Regions from separate parts of the Diaphorobacter ruginosibacter genome, predicted to be linked through region 2. Evidence: predicted binding sites of a transcription regulator. Region 2 holds the regulator's gene; the other holds the start of a gene.
What was found. The regulator LexA, encoded in region 2, represses DNA repair genes until DNA is damaged. The targets are predictions, from matches to a motif close to ACTGTATNNNNATACAGT.

Region 1 (11,836 bases), 1.4 Mb from region 2:
GCCCTGCCCGTCGATCAGCGGATAGCGCTGGCTGAAGTCCTGCGACAGGCGTACCAGTGCGTCGTAGGCGGATTGGTCTCCGTGCGGGTGGTACTTGCCGAGCACGTCGCCGACGACGCGCGCGCTCTTCACCGGCTTGGCCGGCACGTTGCGCGTGGGGCCGCTGTAGCCAAGGCCCATGCGATCCATCGCATAGAGGATGCGGCGCTGCACGGGCTTGAGGCCGTCGCTCACATCGGGCAGCGCGCGCCCCTTCACGACGGAGAGGGCGTATTCCAGGTACGCCTGCTGCGCATACTGCGCCAGTTCCAGGCTGTCGCCGTCGGGCTGATCAGCAGAAAATTCAAGAGTGGATTGATCGCTCATTCGTTCGCAGACAAGTCTTGCCATGTGGCGCGCGAGGCGACTCGAACAACGCTGTTCGAGCCGGCGGCGCCAAGAGGGGATGAGAAAGTGGTGGGTGAAGAAGAGGATGAGGAAGAAGAGGGAGCAGAGGAGGCCTCCTCCGCCGTGCCCGCAGGGATCTCCATGCGGATACGGCCGGGGACGACGCCCTGCTGCGCCTGGTGGGCACGATGCGCGCGCACCGGCTCCGGCGGCTTGAGCATGGCATACAGGCCCAGCACGCTCTTCACGTAATTCTGGGTTTCGCGGTACGCGGGAATCCGGTTGCCGGCGCGCTGCACGGCGCCTTCGCCCGCGTTGTAGGCCGCCAGGGCAAGGTCCTTGCGGCCGTCGAAAAGCTTGAGCAGATAACGCAGGTAGCTGGCCCCGGCGTTGAGGTTCGTGGCCGGGTCTTCGAGCTTCTGCGCCACGCTGCGCTTCTTGTCGGCAGCCACGCCGAAGCGGCTGGCGGTGGCGGGCATCAGCTGCATCAGGCCGACCGCACCGCGCGGCGAAACCGCCATCCGGTCGAAGCCCGACTCGGTGGCGATGACGGCCTTGAGCAGCTCATATTCGAGACCCGACGACTGCGCCGCACCGCGAATCTGTGTGCGCACGCTCTTGTAGCCCGGCGAGATGTCGATGAATGCCAGCTTGCGCACGCTGGCGCTTCCTGCTTCCGCAAGCGAATAGTCCGTATGGTCCGAGCCCGCGTCCTCCGTCCTGGCATCGCGCGTGGAATCGAACTGGTCGCCACGGAAGAACAGGGTGTAGTTGGCATCGATCTGCTCCGCGGCGAAATGCGTGACTCCGCGCGAATCGACATAGGCCCACAGATCGGCGTGCGCCGCCTGCTGCGCGAGGCACAGCACCGCGGCAAGCAGGGGCAACCTCAGCAGGCGCCCGGCCAGGCCGCTGCGGCCACCCGCACTCCCGCCCGCTCCCGCACGCAAGAGCGGACGCAACGCCGGAGCCTGTCCGGGCGTCGGGAATCCGAGGTGACGCGAGGGCCCGTTCATGTCAGATGTCGACCTCCACCTCGTCGCCATGAACTTCCATCAGTTCACGGCGCGCGGCGGCCTCGCCCTTGCCCATCAGCTTGGTCATCAGGCCTTCCGTTGCGCCGAAATCGAACGCACCGCCCACGCGCACCGGCAGCAGGCGACGGGTATCCGGATTCAGCGTGGTCTCCCAGAGCTGCTCGGCGTTCATCTCGCCCAGGCCCTTGAAGCGACTGATCTGGCATTTCTCGCGCGGCACGCCGTCCTTGGCGGACTTGTCGAGAATGCTCTCGAGTTCCGCCGCATCGAGCGCATAGACCTTGGCTGCGGGCTTCTTGCCGCGCGCGGGCACATCGACACGGAACAGCGGCGGACGCGCCACGTAGATGTTTCCTGCCTCGATGAGCTTGGGAAAGTGGCGGAAGAACAGCGTGAGCAGCAGCACCTGGATGTGCGAGCCGTCCACGTCGGCATCCGAGAGAATGCAGATCTTGCCGTAGCGCAGGCCGCTCAGGTCGGGCGTATCGTTCGGTCCGTGCGGGTCGACACCGATGGCGACCGAGATGTCGTGCACTTCCGTGTTCGCGAACAGGCGGTCGCGTTCGACCTCCCAGGTGTTCAGCACCTTGCCGCGCAACGGCAGGATGGCCTGATTCTCCTTGTCCCGACCCATCTTGGCGCTGCCGCCGGCGGAATCGCCCTCAACCAGGAAAACCTCGTTGTAGGCCAGGTCGCGGCTCTCGCAGTCGGTGAGTTTTCCGGGCAGGACGGCGACGCCCGAACCCTTCTTCTTCTCGACCTTCTGGCCCGCGCGCTGGCGGGTCTGCGCGGCCTTGATCGCCAGTTCGGCCAGCTTCCTGCCGAAATCGACGTGCTCGTTGAGCCAGAGTTCGAGCGATGGCCGCACGAAGCTCGACACCAGGCGCACGGCGTCGCGCGAGTTCAGGCGCTCCTTGATCTGCCCCTGGAACTGCGGGTCGAGCACCTTGGCCGACAGCACATAGCTGGCGCGCGCAAACACGTCCTCGGGCATGAGCTTGACACCCTTGGGCAGCAGCGAGTGGAACTCGATGAAGCTCTTGACCGCCTGAAACAGGCCATCGCGCAGGCCGCTTTCATGGGTTCCGCCGGCCGTGGTCGGAATCAGGTTCACGTAGCTCTCGCGCACCGGAGATCCCTCTTCGGTGAACGCCACGCACCACGCCGCGCCCTCGCCTTCGGCGAAGCTCTCGCTGTTGCGGTCGGCATAGCCTTCGCCCTCGATCAGCGGGATCACGGGATCGGCGTTGAGCGTCTGCGCCAGGTAGTCGCGCAGGCCGCCCTTGTACTGCCAGGTCTGCGTATCGCGGGTCTTCTCGTTGACCAGCGTGACGGTGACGCCAGGCATGAGCACGGCCTTGCTGCGCAGCAGGTTGGTGAGTTCGCCCATGGGCAGGGCTCCCGACTCGAAATACGATGCATCGGGCCAGACCTGCACGGTCGTGCCCTGCTTGCGCTCGCCGGCCTGCAGGGGGCGGGCCACCAGCGGCTCGACCACGTCGCCGCCGGAGAACACCAGCCTTGCGGCCTGGCCTTCGCGGTGGGTGGTGACTTCGAGGCGTTTCGACAGCGCGTTGGTCACCGAGACACCCACGCCGTGCAGGCCGCCCGAGAAGCTGTAGGCGCCCCCGTTGCCCTTGTCGAACTTGCCCCCGGCGTGCAGGCGCGTGAACACGAGCTCGACGACGGGCGCGCCCTCTTCGGGATGGATGCCGAACGGAATGCCGCGGCCGTCGTCCTCCACGCTCACCGACCCATCGGTGTGCAGGGTGACCTTGATCTTCTTGCCGAAACCGGCAAGCGCCTCGTCGGCGGCGTTGTCCAGCACTTCCTGGAGGATGTGCAACGGGTTGTCCGTGCGGGTGTACATGCCCGGACGCTGCTTGACGGGCTCCAATCCCTTGAGGACGCGAATGGAGCCTTCGGAGTATTCACTTGCCGGATTGGATGCAGGTTTGGTTGCCATGGCGGCGCATTGTAATACTGGATATAAAAACAGGCTTATGTCTTTTCCCCACCGCGCGGGGCTCAACCCGGCGCCTGCGGGAACACCGTGTTTTGGCTACATTTGTGCAAATGCAAAACGATCCAAAAAAATTGCCCATGGCACAGGTGCTCGCCTGCGGTGCTGCCGTGGTCACGCTGTCGATGGGCATTCGCCACGGCTTCGGCATGTGGCTGCAACCGATCACGCAGGAGATGGGCTGGACTCGGGAGACGTTCGCCTTTGCCCTGGCCATTCAGAATCTGGCCTGGGGTCTGTTCGGCATTTTAGGAGGCATTGCCGCCGACCGTCTCGGCGCGTTCAAGGTGCTCATCGGCGGCGCGGTCCTCTACGCGCTGGGGCTGGCCGGAATGGCCTTGTCGCCGACCCCGGGATTGTTCGCGCTGACCACCGGCGTGCTGATCGGCGCGGCGCAGGCCGGCACCACCTATGCCGTGATCTATGGCGTCCTCGGCCGGCAGATCGCCGCGGACAAGCGCTCCTGGGCCATGGGCGTGGCGGCCGCCGCCGGCTCGTTCGGACAGTTCCTGATGGTTCCGGTCGAAGGCCAGCTCATCCTGCAACTGGGCTGGAAGACGGCGCTGCTGGTGCTGTCGATTGCCGTGCTGCTGATCATTCCGCTCGCCTTCGGCCTGCGCGAGCCAGGTTTCCAGGGCTCGGCCCAGGTCAAGCGCACGCAGAGCGCGGGCGCGGCCTTCAAGGAGGCTATCCGCTATCCGAGCTTCCTGCTGCTTACCGCCGGCTATTTCGTCTGCGGCTTCCAGGTGGTGTTCATCGGCGTGCACATGCCAAGCTACCTGAAGGACCATGGCCTGTCCCCGCAGGTGGCCAGCTACGCGCTCGCGTTGATCGGCCTGTTCAACGTGTTCGGCACCTATATCGCCGGCACGCTGGGCCAGCGCATGGCCAAGCGCCATATCCTGGCCTTCATCTACTTCGCGCGGGCCGTCGTCATTGCCGTCTTCCTGCTGGTGCCGCTGTCGCCCCTGTCGGTCTATGTGTTCTCTGCCGTGATCGGCGCGCTGTGGCTGTCCACCGTGCCGCCCACCAATGCGGTGGTCGCGCAGATCTTCGGCGTGCAGCACATGTCGATGCTCAGCGGCTTCATTTTCTTCAGCCACCAGATCGGCAGTTTCCTGGGCGTGTGGCTCGGCGGTTACCTGTACGACCGGACGGGCAGCTATGACGTCGTCTGGTATCTGTCGATTGCCCTTGGCGTCTTCGCGGGATTGGTGAATCTTCCCGTGCGCGAAAATGCGATTGTCCGCCCTGCAGCCCCACAGGCCGCATAGCGCACCCGTACTCCTCGTTGGGACACCATCACCATGTCGACACCTGCCAGCACCTCAACCCATGCCGGACCCGGCTCGGGCCGACGCCCCGATGCAGGGGAAAGCCCATCGGCAGGCAGGCGGACGGGTGTCCGGCTGGCGGCGGCCATCGCCATGACCGTCGCCATCGCCGCCGTGCTGCTGGGCGTCTTCTCGCTCTATGCCCAGCCCGATTTCCTGGTGACGCTGGCCGACCAGTTGTGGGCGTGCTTCTGAAGTCAACCCATTGCCGGCCTGGCGAGTTGATGAATAATCGCCCACTTCACCACAGCCTCTCCACGGCACCACCTTGCCCGGCCCCGAAAGGCCGCACCGCATCGAGATGACCCTCCCCAACGCCAGCCACGCCACCGAACATGCCCCGCTGCATTCTCCCTCCGCATGGGTGAAGCGCTGGTCGCACCTGATTGCCCCGGGTGCGGACGTGCTGGACGTGGCCTGCGGCTCGGGGCGACACATGCAGTGGCTCGCATCGCGCGGCCACCAGGTGACCGGCGTCGACCGCTCACCCGAGGTGCTGGCCTCTGCGGGCCGCTTCGGCGCGGTCCTCGAGGCGGACATCGAGAACGGCCCCTGGCCCCTGCCGGGGCGGCAGTTTGCAGCAGTTGTTGTCACCAATTACCTCTGGAGACCGATTTTTCCGGTCATCCTGGACAGCCTTGCGCCGGGCGGCGTGCTGATCCATGAAACCTTCGCAAGCGGCAACGAAACGGTCGGAAGACCCGCCCGCGCGGAATTCCTGCTCCAGCCCGGCGAGTTGCTGCAGGTCTGCAAGGACTTGCGCGTCATTGCCTACGAGGACGGATTCCTGGACGATCCCGAGCGATTCGTTCAACGCATCGTGGCCCGACGCGAACCCGATTCCGCGGCAGAGTTGTTCAGGGCCTCCCTGGGCCACACTCTGACTAGTTAGAATGCTTCTTTCCCGTATAAAGACACGGACATGACTTCTCCCAGCGCTCCCCTGACCGGCAGCATCGTTGCCCTGGTCACTCCCATGCACAAGGACGGCAGTGTGGACTACCCCACCCTGCGCAAACTGATCGACTGGCACATCGCCGAAGGCACGGCCTGCCTTGGCGTCGTCGGTACCACCGGCGAGTCCCCCACAGTGAATGTGGAAGAGCACTGCGAGATCATCCGCGTGTCCGTCGAGCAAGCCGCCGGCCGCGTCCCCGTGATGGCCGGCTGCGGCGCCAACTCCACCGCGGAGGCGATCGAGCTTGCCAAGTTCGCCAAGAGCGTGGGTGCCGACAGCCAGCTGCAGGTCGTGCCCTACTACAACAAGCCGACGCAAGAAGGCCAGTACCAGCACTTCAAGACCATCGCCGAGACCGTGGGCGACCTGCCGATGTACCTGTACAACGTGCCCGGCCGCTCGGTGGCCGACATGCACCATGAAACCGTGATGCGCCTGGCCCAGGTGCCCGGCATCGTCGGCATCAAGGAAGCCACCGGCAACATCGAGCGCGCGCAGTGGCTGATCCGTGAAAAGCCCGCACATTTCTCCGTCTACTCCGGTGACGACCCGACCGCCGTGGCGCTCATGCTCTGCGGTGGACAGGGCAACATCAGCGTGACAGCCAACGTGGCACCACGTCTGATGGCCGAGCTGTGCAAGGCTGCGATCGCAGGCGATGTCCGCAAGGCCATGGAGATCCAGTTCAGGCTTCTGCCGGTGCACAAGAACCTTTTCGTGGAAGCCAACCCCATCCCCGTGAAGTGGGCCATGGAGCGCATGGGCCTGTGCGGCGGCACGCTGCGCCTGCCGATGACGACCATGAGCCAGGGCAACGAAGCGGTGGTGGAGGCTGCCCTGCGTGCGGCGGGCCTGCTCGGCTGAGGCCGGCGACCGCCCCTGCGACCGGCCTGATACCGCTCCCAACGGCACTCCCAAATCAATGAGGAATTTCGCGTGAACGCTACGACACGACTCGGCCTGCTGGGCCTGGCTTTGGCTTTGTCCGCCTGCTCCGTGCTGGAGAGCGACAAGATCGACTATAAGAGCGCCAAGAAGGGCGCGACACTCGAGGTGCCGCCCGACCTGACACAGCTCTCGCGCGACACCCGCTACACCGTGCCCGGCGGCGCTGTCTCCGCGCAAGCCTACGAGGCGGGCCAGGCACAGAAGCCCACAGGTCCCAACACGGCACCCTCCACGATCGGCGACGTACACATCGAGCGCGACGGAAACCAGCGCTGGCTCGTGATCGACCGCCCGGCAGACAAGCTCTGGGAACCGGTGCGTGACTTCTGGCTCGAGAACGGCTTCGTCTTCACCCAGGAAAATTCCGAGCTCGGCATTCTGGAAACCGACTGGGCCGAGAACCGCGCCAAGATCCCGCAGGACATGATCCGCTCGACTATCGGCAAGCTGTTCGACGGCCTGTACTCCACGGGCGAACGCGACAAGTTCCGCACACGCCTGGAGCGCAACCCCAAGGGCGGCACCAACATCTACGTGAGCCATCGAGGCATGATCGAGGTCTACAGCAACCAGCAGAAGGACGCCACGATGTGGCAGCCGCGCCCGGTCGACCCGGAGCTTGAGGCCGAATTCCTGCGCCGCATGATGGTCAAGCTCGGCGTGAGTGAAGCCCAGTCGAAGGCCGCCGCAGCTGCTGCGCAGACCACCCCGCTCGCACCATCGGTCAAGGTGACCAACGCGAACGGCGTGCCCGTTATCCAGCTCGACGAAGGTTTCGATCGTGCATGGCGCCGCGTCGGCCTGTCGCTGGACCGCACCGGCTTCACGGTCGAGGATCGCAACCGTGCGGAAGGCGTGTACTACGTGCGCTATGTCGCACCCGATCCGAACAAGAAGGAACAAGGCTTCTTCAGCAAGCTGTTCAAGGGTGCACCGGATGCCGTTCCGCCGCTCAAGTACCGCGTCGTCGTCCGCAGCGAAGCATCGCAGAGCGTGGTGACGGTCCTGAATGCCGCCGGCGCACCGGAAACCTCGGCCAATGCCGAGCGCATCCTGCGCGTGCTGGCCGACGACATGAAGTAAGCACGTGAGGACATCGGTGCCCGATCCGGCACCGATGTACACTCCACCATGCGCCTTTGTCCATGTCCGTGGACAAGGCGCATTTTTCTTTTTCGATCAGACAGGGCCTCTACCGCGGTACATAGCGCATGCTTCGCTTCAAGAGCCTGGGCAGTGGCAGCTCGGGCAACTCCACCATCGTCGAAGGCCGCAGCGGCCACTCCACCAGGAGACTGCTGGTGGATTGCGGCCTCGGAATCCGCATCACCGCCGAGCGCCTGGGCGAAGCGGGCCTCGGGATACAGCAGATCGATGGCATCTTCATCACGCATGAACACTCCGACCATGTCGGCTGCATGGCGACGCTCGCGTTACGCCACGGCATTCCCGTCTGGATGAGCCGCGGAACCTATGAGGCGATCGGTGAGCCCGATCTTCATGGCCTTCTGCGCATCACGGCACATGGCGAGAGCATCGACCTGGGGGCCATGGAGGTCCTGCCGTTTGCCGTGCCACATGACGCCCGGGAGCCGCTGCACCTGCGCGTGAGCGATGGGGCACGGCATATCGCGCTGCTCACCGACCTCGGACACGCCAGTCTCGCGGTCGCGCCCTACATTGCGGACTGCGACGCGTTGCTCATCGAAGCCAATCACGACAGTGAGATGCTGCGCAATGGCCGCTACCCCGCGTTTCTCAAGCGGCGCATCGGCGGTGACCATGGCCATCTGGCCAATGAGCAGACCGCGCAACTGCTCCAGTTCGTGGACAGGGACAGGCTTCAGCGCGTGGTGGCAGCGCATTTGAGCAAGGAGAACAACCTGCCCAAACTGGCCCGACAGGCACTCGCCACCGCCCTGGGACGCGATGCAGCCGACATCGACGTGGCGTTGCAGAAATCCGGCTCATGCTGGGTCCAGGTCGGCAACTGACGCCAGCAAATCCACTCGATTAATGCCACTTTTGTCCAGCAGGATTTACCGCTCATTTCACGCCATTCCATTTTGAAATGGAGTTCCCCTGACGGCTACCTGATCATTCCCCACGCTCCGGGACAGGATTTTCATTTTGCTGTTGAAAAAACAAAGAGACACAAACGAGATAAACAGCGGATAGCGTCACGCATTTCACCGCGTTCGCGCATTGCGTGGCACCCAAAACAAAAAGGCTCCAACCTTTCGGTGGAGCCTTTACCCTCAGTTGCACAAGCCATCTTTCAGGCCCGCGCTGCAGAAGAGTGATTATTACTTGTTGGCAGCGGAAGCAGCAGCGTTGGCAGCGGCATCAGCGGCAGCCTTGGCAGCGTCAGCGGCGTTGTTCGCGGCATTGGCAGCAGCGTCGACGGTAGCGGAAGCAGCAGCGGATGCGGCGTCCACAGCAGCGGAAGCGGCTTCGGTCGCAGCGGCGGCAGCCTGGCTGGCAGCAGCAGCGGCCTGGTCGGCAGCGGGAGCAGCAGCCGGGGCTTCAACAGGAGCTGGCGCAGGAGCGGGAGCAGCTTCTTCCTTCTTGCCGCAAGCGGACAGGGCAACAGCAGCAACCAGAGCGGCGAGAACGATGGAGTTCTTCATTTCAATTTCCTATTTGGACAGTCAGATCAGATTTGATTAGCCCTTATGCCCACCTCTTGCAAAGCAATGCACAAGGCCGAATGGGGCACCCAATCCATACTGAGCCCCACGATTTGCGAATTACAGCCACATATTATAAGAATTATTTTGGGCAATAGAGGGTTATCCCGACGTGAATCATGAAGGTTTACATTCCTGTGACTTTTTGGTCACAACCCCAATATCGTCGCGGGGAACCCCGGACGGCTGCGGCTCGCAATCCATTCCCGCAGATGCTCGTGCAGCACCAGTCCGTGCCGTGCATCGGTGGTGGCCGTCCCCCGGCTGCGCTCCACGTCAAGCCGCTGCAGGCACCAGCCCGGCGCCCAGATGGCGCTGGGGATGTCCGATGCGTTGCGGGTGCCCAGCAGGCGGCACTCGATAATATGATCCCAGCGGGTGCGCCACTGAACGAAGCGAGGGTGCCGGGCACGCAGGAACTCGAAGCTGCCCGCCAGCACGATGCATTTTCGCGGGCTGCGCCCTGACGAAGGACCTCCTGCCGAAGCCCAGGCATTCAACGCCTCCAGCACTTCGCGCTCGCCGAGCGGCCAGTCCCTGAAATCGCGGTCGCACAGGATCAATTCCCTGAGGCCCTGCTCCGCGGCACCGTGCAACGCCAGCCGAATCCACTGCTGGAACTCTGCCGGCCCATCGAAGCGTCCTTGCGGGAATGGGCAGCTTCCATCGCTCTCGGTATCGCAGTTGTCGGTCATGCAGGAGGGCCTCCGTCGGCTGTGTCGGGACTCAGCCCTGCGTCAACGCGCGCACCCAGCCGTCATCGAACCAGGACTCCAGCAGGGACAAAGCCTCATCGCTGGCCTTGGCAAGCTCGCGCGCGGAAAGCCTGCGCTCGTTGGCCAGCGTGCGCATCAGCGCGGCATCGCGGCCCGAGGCCCGGTAGCTTTCACCATTGATGTACACATGCTTCTCGTCATACATCATGCGGCTGCGGCGATCGAGCTCGATGCCGAGCTGCGTCAGGTCCGGCTCGTCCTCCGGTGGATCGAACCAGACATTGCCCTTGGGCTCGGTCAGCGCCTCGCCCAGGGCCCGCTCGAGCACCTGCCCCTGAGCGAGCGCACGCATCACGCCCTCACGGGCGAACTCCTGCAGCGCGGGCGGCACCTGGCCCGGCGCATCGACGGCCTCCTGGCCGGGATCGCGGTAGATCGGAGAACCCTCCGACTCGCCGAGCGCATCCGCGATGCGCAGCAGCGTCTCGCGTGCCAGCTCGTCACGCTGGGCGGAGCGAAAGCCGATCGAGTACGTCATGCATTCGCCCTCGGCAATGCCGTAGTGCGCCCAGCGGGGGGGCAGGTACAGCATGTCGCCCGGCTCCAGGACGTATTCCTCCTCGGGCTCGAAGTTCGCGAGGATCTTCACCGGCATACCCTCGACCAGCGACGGATCGCGCTGGCGGCCGATGCGCCAGCGGCGCCTGCCATGCGCCTGCAGAAGGAATACGTCGTAGCTGTCGAAATGCGGACCGACCCCGCCGCCATCGCTCGCATAGCTGATCATCAGGTCATCCAGGCGCGCCTCGGGAACGAAACGGAATTCGTCCAGCAACGCACGGCCGGCGGCATGGTGCAGGTCAACGCCCTGGACCAGCAGCGTCCATTCAGGCGTGCCGAGCGAAGGCAAGGCGCGGCGCTGGAAGGGTCCATGCTGGAGCGACCAGCCGGTCTTCTTCTGCTGGATCAGGCGGGACTCGACGCCCTCCTGCCCTGCCAGCTCGAACAGCTCGGCGCGCGGAATCGGCGCCATGAACCCGGGGATGGCCTGGCGCACCAGCAGCGGCTTCCTGTGCCAGTGCTTGCGCATGAACTGGGCCGGCGACATGCCGCCCAGCAAGGGGGTGATTTTCTGAACATCCATGGCGTGAAAAAGGCCGCGTTGGCGGCCGTCGAACGAACTGCGACAATTCTCCTATGGAAATCACTCAACAATGTGTTGTCGCACTGACCTGGGAGCTCAAGGATACGCTGGGCGATGAGCTGGACGTTCTCGACGAACCGGTCGAATTTCTCGTCGGTGGAGACGATCTGCTCACCCGTATCGATGAAGCCCTGCAGGGTCACAAAGTCGGCGATGAGCTGCAATTACACCTCGAACCCGAAGAAGCCTTCGGTGAATATCAGGAAAACTTGATCTTTCTGGAACCCAGGGACAAGTTTCCGCCCGACATCGAAGAGGGAATGACCTTCGACGGCACTGCCCTTCCCGAAGGTCTTTCGCCCGGCATGCCCAAGGATGCGCTGTACACAGTGGCGCAGATCTATCCGGAGCATGTGGTGCTGGACGGCAATCATCCGCTCGCCGGCATTGCGCTGCGCATCAAGCTGAAGATCCACGCCATCCGCGAAGCCACCGAGGACGAGGTCGGCCGGGGCTCTGCGGGCACCGGCTTCTTCCGCATCCAGCCCATGGCACCCGGCAGCGACACGGTTCACTAGCCAAGACCGGCAGGGGCGCAC
Region 2 (11,836 bases):
CGGGCCGGGCGATTGCCGATGGGTATCAGCTGCTCGCGGAATTGGGCGCGGTGGACGATCAGGGCCAGTTGCTGCCCATGGGCAAGGAGCTCTCGCGCCTGCCGCTCGATCCGCGCGTGGGCCGCATGATTCTTGAAGCGCGCGAGCGCGGTGCGGTCGCCGAGGTGCTCATCATCGCGTCGGCCCTGAGCGTGCAGGATGTGCGCGACCGGCCCCTGGAAGCGCAGCAGCAGGCCGACCAGCAGCATGCCAAGTTCGATGACGAGAAGAGCGAGTTCACCGGCTATCTGAGGCTGTGGAAATGGCTTGACGATGCCCGCGGCGGCAAGGTCGTGGCCAAGACGCGCAAGGAAATGGTAGAGCAGAGTGCGGCGCCGAAGGCACTGGGCCGCAATGCGGCATTCCTGCCGGTCTCGCAGCGCAGCGGCGGTGCGAGTGCACAGGCTCCCGCCGAGGAAAGGCCGGCGGTCTACGATCCCGCCGAAGCACAGCCGGCAAGCCACAAGATCAGCAACCGCCAGTGGGAACAGTTGCTGCGCCAGAATTTCATCAACATCCGCCGCGTGCGCGAGTGGCGCGACATCCATTCGCAACTGCTCACCGTGGTGAAGGAGCAGAAGTGGCTCGTGAACCAGGAGGCGGCGGGCTACGAGGAGGTCCACAAGTCGATGCTGTCCGGACTGCTGGGCAACGTCGGCTACAAGGCCGAGGAGAGCGACTCCTATCTGGGCGCGCACGGCATCAAGTTCTACCCGCACCCGGGCGCGCATCTGTCGAAGAAACCCGGTCGCTGGATCGTGGCGGCCGAGCAGGTGGAAACCTCGCGCCTCTACGGCCGCGGCATTGCCGCGATCGAGCCGCAATGGCTGGAGGAGATCGGCGCGCACCTGCTCAAGAAGCAGTTGCTCGATCCGCACTGGTCCAAGAAGCAGGCCGACGTCGTGGCCTACGAGCGGGCCACGCTGTACGGGCTTGTCGTATACAACGGTCGCCGCGTGAGCTACGGGCGGGTCGATCCTCAGACCGCGCGCGAGCTGTTCATCCGCCAGGCGATGGTGGAGGGCGAGTGGGAGACGCATTGGCAGTTCCTTGCCGCCAATCTCAAGATGGTGCGCAAGGTGGAGGAGCTCGAACATAAGAGCCGCCGCCAGGACGTGCTGGTGGATGACGAGCTCATCTATGCGTTCTACGATCAGCAGCTCCCCAGGGAGGTATTCAGCGGCGCGACCTTCGACAAGTGGTTCCGTAACGCCGGAAAAGGCAACCCCGACCTGTTGCGCCTCTCGCGCGACGAACTCATGCGGCATGAGGCCGCGGGTATCACCACGCAGGCATTTCCCAAGACCGTGAAGCTCGGCGGCGTCGATTGCTCGGCTGCCTATCTGCACAGCCCGGGTGATGCGCGCGATGGCATCACGGTGACCGTGCCGCTGTTCGTGCTCAACCAGGTGAGCGAGGACCGCGCCGAGTGGCTGGTTCCCGGCATGCTCAAGGACAAGATACAGGCACTGCTCAAGAGTCTGCCGCAGCGCCCGCGCAGCCGCTTTGTGCCGCTGGCGGAGAACGCGCAACGCCTGGCGGACCTGTTCCTGGCACCCGAGAAATTCGGCCAGGGCAGCCTGATGGATGCGCTGCTGAAGCAGGCACGGGACGAAACATCGCTGGACATCAAGCGCGCCGATTTCAAGCTCGACATGCTGAGCCCGCATCTGTTCATGAATTTCCGCATCACGGACGAACACGGCCGCCAGATGGGGCAGGGGCGCAACCTGGGGGCGCTCAAGTCCGAGCTCGGCGCCAAGGCACGCGGCGCGTTCCAGGCGCTGGCTTCGTTGCGTGTAGCGGGTAATGAAGCAGGCGGGAAGGCCGACGCTGTGCCAGGCGCCGCGCCGGGTTCCGTGTCCGCGCCTGCTCCTTCAGCGGTACCCTCGGCGAGGGCGCAGAAGCCGGAGGCACCGAAGGCTCAGGCGCCTCACAAACCGCAGCAACAGGCCGATGCGCGCTACAAGGAGTGGTCGTTCGGCGAGCTGCCCGAGCTCATGGAAATCGGCAAGGGCAACCAGACGCTGATCGGCTTCCCGGCACTGATCGATCACGGCGAGGCTGTGGGGCTGGAAGTGTTCGACGAGCCGGAAATCGCGGCCGTGAAGCACCGCGCGGGCCTGCGCCGCCTGTTCGCATTGCAGATCCGGGATGCGCTCAAGTACCTCGAGAAGAACATTCCCGATCTGCAGAAGATGGCCGTGGCCTACATGCCGCTTGGCACGCAGGAGGAACTGCGCGAGCAGATCATCGACGTGGCGATCGATCGCGCGTTCCTGCAGGATCCGTTGCCCACGAGCGAAGCTGCATTCAAGCAGCGCGTGCAGGATGGCCGGGGGCGCCTCACGCTGATCGCCAACGAGGTCGCACGCATGGCGAGCGGCATTCTGGCGGAGTACGCGGCCGCGCAGCGCAAGATCAAGGATACGAAGAACGCGGCTGATGCCACGGCTGACGCGAGTGCACAGCTGCAGCGCCTGATGCCGAAGAACTTCATCGCCATCGCGCCCTGGGCCCAGCTCGGGCACTACGCGCGGTACCTGAAGGCGATCACCATTCGCCTCGACAAGCACCGCACGGATCCCGCGCGCGACGGTGCCAAGTCCGGTGAGCTCAAGCCGCTGGAGCAGCGCTACTGGCGGCTCGTGGCCGAACGCAAGGGGCAGGTGGATGCGCGCATGCAGGAGTACCGCTGGATGCTGGAGGAGCTGCGCGTGAGCTTTTTCGCGCAGGAGCTGCGCACGCCGTATCCGGTGAGTGCCAAGCGCATGGAGAAGGTCTGGGCGCAGCTGCAGAACTGAAGCGCCGCCGGACTCGGGCGGTCTTCGGCGTTGAAAATCCTCGCGATAGCTACGGCTATCCCTGCGGTTTTCGCCTTGCAGCCCATCCCGATCCGCACTAGCTGCTTGTCGATCGATTCGTGCAGAGGATCCCTAGAGCAGCACGAAATCCTTGATTCTGGGCGCCTGTGTGCGAGGCAGCTCGTCCACCATCTCCAGCACGCCGGCCTCGATCGTGTGCGCCATGTGCTCCAGCGGCAGATCGTTGGGGGCGGTGCCGAACGGGTCCTCGATCTGTGCGCCCAAGGCCTCCAGCGCGAAGAACGTGTAGGCGATGAAGCATACGATCACGGGCGTCATCGGGCCGATCGCGTCCAGCAGGCCGAAGGGCAGCCAGAAGCAATACAGGTAGATGCAGCGGTGGATGATCACCGAATAGGTGAACGGAATGGGGGTGTTCGCAATGCGCTCGCAGCCACCCAGGGCAGCCGTCAGGCCGGAGAGCGAGCGGTCAAAGGAGGGAACGATGGCCGGCTCGATGTCGGCATCGCGCACCCGCTCGCCCAGCCACTCGCCGGCCATGACGACCGTCATGTTGGCGGGGGACGGGGACCTGGCCACGCGCTGGGTTTCCTCGGGCGAGAGAAACAGCAGCAGGTCGGCGCGTGGGTCGGTGCGGCGCAACTGGTGTCGCATGGCATGCGCGAATGCGCACAGGCGCGGCGCCAGGGCGTGGGCTGCGTCGGGATTGCGGGACAGCACCCGGGCGTTGCGCATGAGGTTGCGGGTCTCTATGAGCACCACGCCCCAGAGTGTGCGAGCCTCCCAATAGCGCGCATACGAGGTGCTGTTCCTGAACCCCAGGAAGATCGCCAGCGTGAGGCCGATCAGTGAGAACGGCACGAAATTCAGCGAGACCTTCCAGTCGAGAATGAAGCCGTGCAGTGCCGTTACCACCGTTGCGAACCCCGTTGCGGCCAGGAGCTGGGGCGTGATGATGGGCAGCACGGAGCCGCGTAGCACGAACAGCATGCGCAGCCAGTGCAGGGTGGGGCGAACGATCATGGCGGGTATTGTCGATCAAAAAAACCGTGCCCTGCCGCAATGTGCGCCGTCCTGCCATCGCACCTCGCCGCATGTCACGGTAGATCACAGTACATTGCGGGCATGTTCTGGTTCCGCGCACTCACCGATGCAGAGCGTTTGTTCGTGCATCGTTTCTTTGCCGATTCGCTGGGCGCATTGGAGCCGAGGCTGCGCCTGGGGCTGCGGCGCATCGGCGATACGCACCGGGCGCTGTCGATGAATGGCGGCCGCATCTCCATGCCGCGTGCATGCTTCGAGCAGTGCCGGCCGACGCAGCCGCTCAGGCTCGGCCATCCTGCCGTCGCAGGGGTCTTCGCGCACGAGTTGCTGCATCAGTGGCAGCGCCTGCAGGGCTACAGGGTCACGCGGGAGGCCGCCTGGCTGCAGCTGAAGTCGGCTTGCCTTCGATCCGATCCCTATGCCTATGAGCGCTGTTCGGAGGCCGCGCCGATGCTTGAGCGATTCCTCTCTGCCCAGGTCGAGCAGCAGGGCCAGATGTGGCAGGACTATGTGAGCGGCTGTGTTGCAGGGCATGCCGATCCGGCGTTTGCAGGCGTGGCTGCGCATGTCGCGGGGGGCGAGCCGGACGCGTGAGTCCTTCATGCTCACTGCGGCGTGGCATTCATCGCAGCGACAAAATCATTCCCATCCACGTCGCGCGCAGCACCGAACCCGGCCACGTGCCGTGCGCGGGATGGCGTGATGCACACGAAACGGAAGTCCGGCAGCTCACCCATGAACTCCGCCTCGGGGAAGCGCTGCATGTAGCAGGTGCGCAGGGCGCTCCAGAGTGCGCTTTCCCTGGGCGGGGTGGAGGCCACGCCCTGCAGGCTGACGCGTTCGAGCGCATGCACACCTTCGCCCTCGACCTCCGGGGCGCAAAAGAGCAGGGATACGGCCGGATGCAACTCCATGGCCTGCGTGTGGACTGCAAGGGCGCTTACGTGCAGGACGATGCAGCCATATTCGGCGCACCAGGCAAACGGCACCATGGACACCAGCGGTGCACGGTCTTCGCATTCGCCTTCTCCTGGCGACCAAGTGGCAAGCGCCGCAGTGCGTCGTTGCTCGATCAACTCGCGCAGGCTGCGCTGCAGACGGGATTCATGTGGCATGGCGGAGTGCTCTTTCCAGTGAAGGGAAGCTCCGTCGATTGTAGAAACACCGCAGCAGGAAAAGCCAGTGAACCAGATTCCTCGCACGCAATGTGCAGCAGAACCTTTCGTTCACTGGCTTGATGGGGTGTGGCCGGCCAACAGCAACGGGTCATGTGCCACAGGCCGGCGGATATTCGGGCGCTGGTCAGGCGCAGGGCTGCATGTGGCGGCCCAGGCGCTCCTGGCGCGCCAGGCGATCAAGTTCCGCACAGACATCGGCCATGCGGCCCGAGATCACCATGCGGCCCGTGCCGGATGCATCGGGCTTGACGACCACGCGCAGTGCGGGCCGGGAAGGCAGCTGCTGCGCTGAATCTGTTGTTGTCAGCGATGGATTGTGGATGGCCAGTTGCAGGCTGGCCTGCACCGGCGTGTCAGCCATGCGATCGCTGTTGGATGCGCTGGTGGCCAGTCTGCGCACCTTGCCCAGGCGAGGGCGTACCAGCAGCTTCAGCTCCGACAGGTCGATGTCGGTGCGGGTCACGACGACGCTGTCGTTGCCGGCATGCCGGGCGAGCCAGTGTGCGGCGCGGCTGAATGGCTGGGCGAGGGCGGTGAGTTCGATGAGGGCAGAACGCATGTGGGTACTCCGGCATGACGCACGTGGTCATGAAAGGTTGAACACAGGCAGGATTGCCAGATACACGGAAAGCGCGCTGCCGCAGGGTTGACGGAAAACACACTCCGTCAGACGCCCGCCACCTGCGAAAGGCGCTGGGAAAGGCTACATGAGCATGGTGTTGCGGATCAGTCCGACCGCAAGACCCTCGATCTCGAACGGCTCACCAGGCTGAACGGTGATGATCGGATAGTCGGGGTTCTCGGGCAGCAACTCAATCTGGCTGCCTGCACGCCGCAGGCGCTTGACGGTGACCTCTTCGCCCAGGCGCGCGACGACGATCTGGCCATTGCGCACATCGGTGGTGGCCTGCACGGCCAGCAGGTCACCGTCCATGATGCCGGCGTCACGCATGGACATGCCGCGCACCTTGAGCAGGTAATCGGGCTTGCGTGCGAACAGGCTGCCCTCGACCATGTAGCTTTGGTCGACGTGTTCTTGGGCGAGAATGGGTGAGCCCGCAGCGACGCGGCCGATGAGCGGCAGCACGAGCTGGGACAGGCCTGGAATCGGCAGGTTGAATTGCGAACCGAACTGGGAACCACGTGCGGCATTGATGTTGCGCACGGTCTCGGAGCGCAGGCGGATGCCGCGCGAGGTACCGCTGACCAGCTCGATCACGCCCTTGCGTGCCAATGCCTGCAGATGCTCCTCCGCTGCATTGGCGGACTTGAAGCCCAGTTCCGCGGCGATCTCGGCACGGGTGGGCGGCGCGCCGGTGCGCGAAATGGCGTTCTGGATGAGATCCAGAATCTGTTGCTGACGGGCGGTGAGCTTGGGGCTGTCGGACATGGTGCGATCCATCCAATACAGTCGGTTGGGAAAATGTACTGTGTAAAAAACCAGTGCCTGTATTTTTGAACAGTTTTTAAGGAGACGCAAGTGGTTGTTGCAAAAAAAATCGTACTGCTGGGAACGGGCGGGACGATAGCGGGCACTTCTTCGGTCGCAGGAGCCAATACGGGCTACACCGCCGCGCAGATCGGTGTGGCTGACCTGATCGATGCGGTTCCAGCACTGCGGGACGTTGCCACCGGCGGACTGGTGGCCGAGCAGGTCGCCCAGCTGGACAGCAAGGACATGACGCACGACGTGTGGCTCCGGCTTGCGCGGCACTGCGCGCAGCACCTGGCCGATCCGGACGTGCAGGGCGTCGTGGTCACCCATGGCACCGATACGCTGGAGGAGACCGCGTGGTTTCTTCAGCAGGTGCTGAGGCCTGTGAAGCCGCTGGTGCTGTGCAGTGCGATGCGGCCCGCCACGGCCATGGCGCCCGATGGCCCGCAGAACCTGCTGGATGCCGCCGTCGTCGCGATGGAGCCCACGGCCAGCGGCGTGTTGTGCGTTGCCGCAGGCGAGATCCATGGCGCGCGCGAGGTCAGCAAGATCCATCCGCTGCGGCTCCATGCGTTTTCATCGGGCGATCTCGGACCGCTGGGTTTCATCGAGGAGCGCCGCGTGCGCTGGGCGCGCAACCTGCCTCCCGAGCGCCCGCATGACGCGGCTCCCGGCGAGCTGGTACGCACCCTCCCCGAGGCCGACCTGTGGCCCAGTGTCGAGATCGTGATGAGCCATGCAGGCGTGACTGGCGCCCTGGTGAAGGCGCTGGTCGAGCAGGGCGTCGATGGCGTGATCGTGGCCGCTACCGGCAATGGCACCGTGAACGTGGAGCTCGAGAAGGCCCTCGAAGCCGCGGAGGAAGAGGGCGTGGTGGTGCGCATTGCGTCACGCTGCGCACAGGGGCAGATGCTGAGCGATCCGGGCGCCCGCTGGGCCAGCGCCAACGGTCTGAGCCCCGTGAAGGCGCGGATCAGCCTGTTGCTGGACCTGATCGATGACGATCTGGCCGCTCAGGAAGAGGATGCGGCCGGCCCGGGTTGACGGCGGTTGCGCTGGCAGAGCGTACTTTTTGGACGGCGCTATGCGGCACGCCCGTTCTTGTAGAAAGTCCGCTCCGTCTCGCGCGCGCCGCTGCCATCGGGGTGGCTGGCCCAGCGCAGCACGGTGCCGTGCAGGAAGCCGCCCACCAGCTCGCCCTCGCGCCATTGGCGCATGCCATCGTCCAGGCTCAGCATTTCGACGAGGCGGCCGGTGCCTTGGGGAGCCAGGTCGGCGCCTTGTTCGTCCAGGCAGCGCAGATAGCGGTCGCGGCCGTCGCGGTCTTCAATGCTCTCGGTGTTGAGCGCGCCGCCGGGCCAATAGCGCAGCCAGCGCTTGCCGCCCGCATGCGGCGCGATGCGCAATTGGGGTGTGCCGTCCGGGTAGATGTGCTCGCTGCACAGCTCTTCGCCATGCCAATACAGCTGAGCGCTGGTGCGCAGGCCCTGGGCGTTGAAGGTCTCGTGCAAGCCATGGTGTCCCAGGCCTAGCGCCTCCCGGTCGTTGCGCACGGCCTGCAGGGCGCCGCTCATGAAGTCTTCGCCGCTTGTCCAACTGCTGCTGGCCTGGCTGGGGTAGTGGATCCAGTGGCGCTCGCGCTGCGCAGCCCAGCCGGCCACTTCGCATTGCAGCAGGGTGCGGTCGGGCGAGAACCAGACCACGTCGCAGCCGCCGTCCCCGTTCTCGAAAACGTTGGGGCCGATCGGAAACCCGTCCACGAAGCGCAGGCGGTATGCGCCGTCCGCGAGCGCCACATGCTCCACGCCGCTGCCGTGCAGGCCGGGCACGGGTGCCACGGCAAAGTAGCGGTGCGGATCGCGCACGATGTCTTCCTCCAGCCGCTGGCGGATGGCGTGGTGCAGGGCGTAGAACGCGGTGGCGATCGTCTCCATGCGCTCCGCGTGCGGGGTCAGCAGGTCGTCGTCCTCGTCGTCATCTTCCTCACGCTCATCGTCTTCATCGTCTTCGCGGTACGCATCTGCCACCGTGGTCCAGATCGCGTGCGCTTCCTCGATCAGCGGCAGCACGGGCGCGTAGACGGGGTTGGCCGCGATGATGCCGGGCACCATGCTCGCATCGGCAAGGTGCGCGGCCACGTTGCTGAAATACTGGTCGACGCCGCCGTTGGAGACCTGCGCATCGAACAGGTCGAAGTAGTACACCGCGCGCACCAGCGGTGCAAAGTCGTCGGGCTCGGATCCGCACAGCGCATCAACGATGGCGCGGCTGAAGTGCGGGGCACAGCGCAGCAGCGCGGGCCAGTCGGTGGAGGGCAGTCGTTGGCTCATTCAGTGTCCTTTTGATGCTTTTTTCTTCTGTTCTGTATTGCGGCTGTTTGTGCCTGCTGGAGGGGGAGGCTGCCTGGGCTCACGTCACTTGCACGAAGAACAGGCCGCTGCGGGCGATGCCCTCGGAGGCCAACGCGGGCCGGTACAGGTAGCCCACGCCATCGGCCAGCAATAAAAAAACGCCGCAGATGCGGCGTTTTTGCTGTCGTCAAGCAAGGCCGGACGTTTCAGCTCGCGAGCGCAGCCAGGGCCCGCGCCGTGATCTCTTCCACGGTGCCCGTGCCGCTGATGGCGCGGTACTTGGGGGCTGCAACTGCGTCGGCCTTGGCCCAGTTGGAATAGTAGTCCACGAGGGGGCGCGTCTGGGCGTCATAGACATCCAGGCGTTTTTTCACGGTCTCTTCCTTGTCGTCGTCACGCTGAACGAGGTCCTCGCCCGTCACGTCGTCCTTGCCTGCCACCTTGGGAGGGTTGAACTTGACGTGGTAGGTGCGGCCCGAAGCCGGGTGCGAGCGGCGGCCGCTCATGCGTTCGATGATGGCCTCGAACGGCACGTCGATCTCGAGCACGTAGTCAAGCTTCACGCCGGCCGCCTTCATGGCGTCGGCCTGGGGGATGGTGCGGGGGAAGCCGTCGAAGAGGAAACCCTTGGCGCAGTCGGGCTGGGCAATGCGTTCCTTGACCAGGTTGATGATGAGGTCGTCGCTCACCAGCTGGCCTGCGTCCATCACGGCCTTGGCCTGCACGCCCAGCGGCGTGCCAGCCTTGACGGCCGCGCGGAGCATGTCACCGGTGGAGATTTGCGGAATACCGTATTTCTGGCAGATGAACGCGGCTTGCGTGCCCTTTCCGGCACCGGGGGCACCGAGCAAAATGAGTCTCATGGATATCCTCTGTATGTTGAAATCTGCTGGCACGACAGCCGCAGGCGTGCCTGCTCCCGGTCTTGTGCTCTCAATTGTTTAAGGATAGCACGCGTAACCCGCACCAAGCTGACGCATGGCATCAGGAATGTCCTGTAGTTCCAATGGGCGGTTCAGCGAAAAAGAGAGCGAACGCGCTCCAGGTCGGCCGGGGTGTCCACACCGGGGCCGGGCGCATGTTCGGTCACATGGACGGCGATGCGGTGGCCGTGCCAAAGCGCACGCAGCTGCTCAAGCGCCTCCATGGCCTCGGTCGGTGCCGCAGGCAGCTGGGGGAACTGGCGCAGAAAGCCGGCGCGGTAGCTGTAGATGCCGATGTGGCGCAGCGGCTGCATGCCCCGGGCTGCCGCCGGAAGACGGTCCGTGTCTTTCCACCAGGCGGTGCCGGGCGCGGCATCACGGGCAAAGGGAATGGGCGAGCGGCTGAAGTAGTGCGCAAGGCCCTTGGCATCGAGCACGACCTTCACCACATTGGCATTCACATAGTCTTCGTAGGAGTCGATCGCGTGCGCGGCCGTGCCCATGCTGGCATCGGTGCGCTCGCCGAGGATCGTGGCCACGGAATCGATCAGCCGTGGATCGATCAGCGGCTCGTCGCCCTGTACGTTGACCACGATGTCGCTGCCGTCGAGGCCGAGTTGCTCGCAGGCCTCGGCCAGCCGGTCGCTGCCGCTCGGGTGATCGGCCCGCGTAAGGATGGCGTGCACGCCATGGAGTGCGCAGGCATCGACGATGCGCTGGTCATCCGCCGCCACGACGGACCGGCTTGCGCCGCTTTGCATCGTGCGCTGCGCCACCCGCACCACCATGGGCATACCGCCGATGTCGGCGAGCGGCTTGTCGGGCAGGCGCGAAGAGGCCATGCGCGCGGGGATCAGCACCGTGAACGGTGCCTGTGTGGTGCGGGCCGTGTTCATGCTTCGAGTTCGTCGTCGGTCAGTTCGCGGGCTTCGTTCTCGAGCATGACCGGAATGCCGTCACGCACCGGATAGGCCAGCCGCGCGCTGCGCGAGATCAGCTCCTGGCGGTCGCGGTCATAGGTCAGGGGACCTTTGGTGACGGGGCATACCAGCAGTTCAAGCAGTTTGGGGTCCATGGCGGTCCTGTGGCGGCGCGCCACGGGCGCACCGATCATTCATGTGTGTTGACGAGTGGCTGATGATACCGCCTGAGTATCCGGTCCAATGCCTCGAAAAACGCCTGCGGCAACTCCACCAGCAGGGGCACTGCCAGCGCACGCGGTTCGATGGGCCACAGTTTGGTGGCATCCTTTTCGGTGCATAGCAGCGGCAGGGTGCTGTCGCCGGTGCGCTGCCAGTCCGAGAAATCGCTGTGATCAGGCAGAGCGTGCGTGTCGGCGAGAACCAGCCCGCGCGCGCGCAGCATGGCAAAGAATTCCTCGGGGCGGGCGATGCCGGCCAGTGCCGCGACAGGCCGTGCGAGCAGCGCGGACAGCGGCACGCCGCGGCCACCCGCGTCGATGGCCTCGTCGGCGAGCGCACGCCGCAATTCGAACTGGGGCGCGCTGCCGCCCGGCGCCCGGCCGGCGTAGAGCACCAGGTCCACGTTGCGTGGCCAGGGTTCGCGCAGCGGGCCGGCGGGCAGCAGCCAGCCGTTGCCGACGCCCTCGTCGTTGAACACGCAGATCTCCACATCGCGCTGCAGCGCCAGATGCTGCAGGCCGTCATCGCAGAGGATCACATCCACCTCGGGGTGTTCGGCCAGCAGCGCCAGTGCGGCTTGCGCGCGTTGGCGTGCGACGACCACGGGCAGTTGCGTGGCGCGCGCGATCAGCAGGGGCTCGTCGCCGACCTCCCGGGCCGTGCTCGCATCGGTGACCGCGCGGCAATCCTGGGTCTGGCGACCATAGCCGCGCGAGACGATGCCCGGCTTCCAGCCCTGGGCCTTCAGGTGCCTGGCGATGGCGATGGTCACGGGCGTCTTGCCTGCACCACCGGCAATCACATTGCCCACGGTGATCACGGGCACCGGCATGCGCATGCTGGGCAGGATGCCGGTGCGATAGAGACTGCGCCTTGCGGCAACAAGGCCGCGATGCAGC

Region 1: the regulator LexA is predicted to act here: its motif matches at 3,407-3,424, upstream of H9K76_RS05865 (DNA topoisomerase IV subunit B).

What each region holds. Positions count from the first base shown of each region.
Region 1 is NZ_CP060714.1:1,263,878-1,275,713, reverse strand. Features, by position in the region: gene parC (DNA topoisomerase IV subunit A) at 1-366, opposite strand, end outside; gene H9K76_RS05870 (lytic transglycosylase domain-containing protein) at 363-1,403, opposite strand; gene H9K76_RS05865 (DNA topoisomerase IV subunit B) at 1,405-3,390, opposite strand; gene H9K76_RS05860 (MFS transporter) at 3,501-4,721, shown strand; gene H9K76_RS05855 (hypothetical protein) at 4,755-4,976, shown strand; gene H9K76_RS05850 (class I SAM-dependent methyltransferase) at 5,083-5,673, shown strand; gene dapA (4-hydroxy-tetrahydrodipicolinate synthase) at 5,704-6,603, shown strand; gene bamC (outer membrane protein assembly factor BamC) at 6,676-7,770, shown strand; gene H9K76_RS05835 (MBL fold metallo-hydrolase) at 7,899-8,681, shown strand; gene H9K76_RS05830 (hypothetical protein) at 8,994-9,317, opposite strand; gene H9K76_RS05825 (hypothetical protein) at 9,527-10,072, opposite strand; gene H9K76_RS05820 (JmjC domain-containing protein) at 10,104-11,237, opposite strand; gene H9K76_RS05815 (FKBP-type peptidyl-prolyl cis-trans isomerase) at 11,291-11,815, shown strand.
Region 2 is NZ_CP060714.1:2,699,815-2,711,650, reverse strand. Features, by position in the region: gene hrpA (ATP-dependent RNA helicase HrpA) at 1-2,843, shown strand, start outside; gene H9K76_RS12220 (bestrophin family protein) at 2,976-3,887, opposite strand; gene H9K76_RS12215 (hypothetical protein) at 3,990-4,502, shown strand; gene H9K76_RS12210 (HugZ family pyridoxamine 5'-phosphate oxidase) at 4,514-5,023, opposite strand; gene H9K76_RS12205 (hypothetical protein) at 5,211-5,645, opposite strand; gene lexA (transcriptional repressor LexA) at 5,790-6,476, opposite strand; gene H9K76_RS12195 (asparaginase) at 6,567-7,565, shown strand; gene H9K76_RS12190 (DMP19 family protein) at 7,604-8,851, opposite strand; gene adk (adenylate kinase) at 9,079-9,735, opposite strand; gene kdsB (3-deoxy-manno-octulosonate cytidylyltransferase) at 9,888-10,691, opposite strand; gene H9K76_RS12175 (Trm112 family protein) at 10,688-10,870, opposite strand; gene lpxK (tetraacyldisaccharide 4'-kinase) at 10,906-11,836, opposite strand, start outside.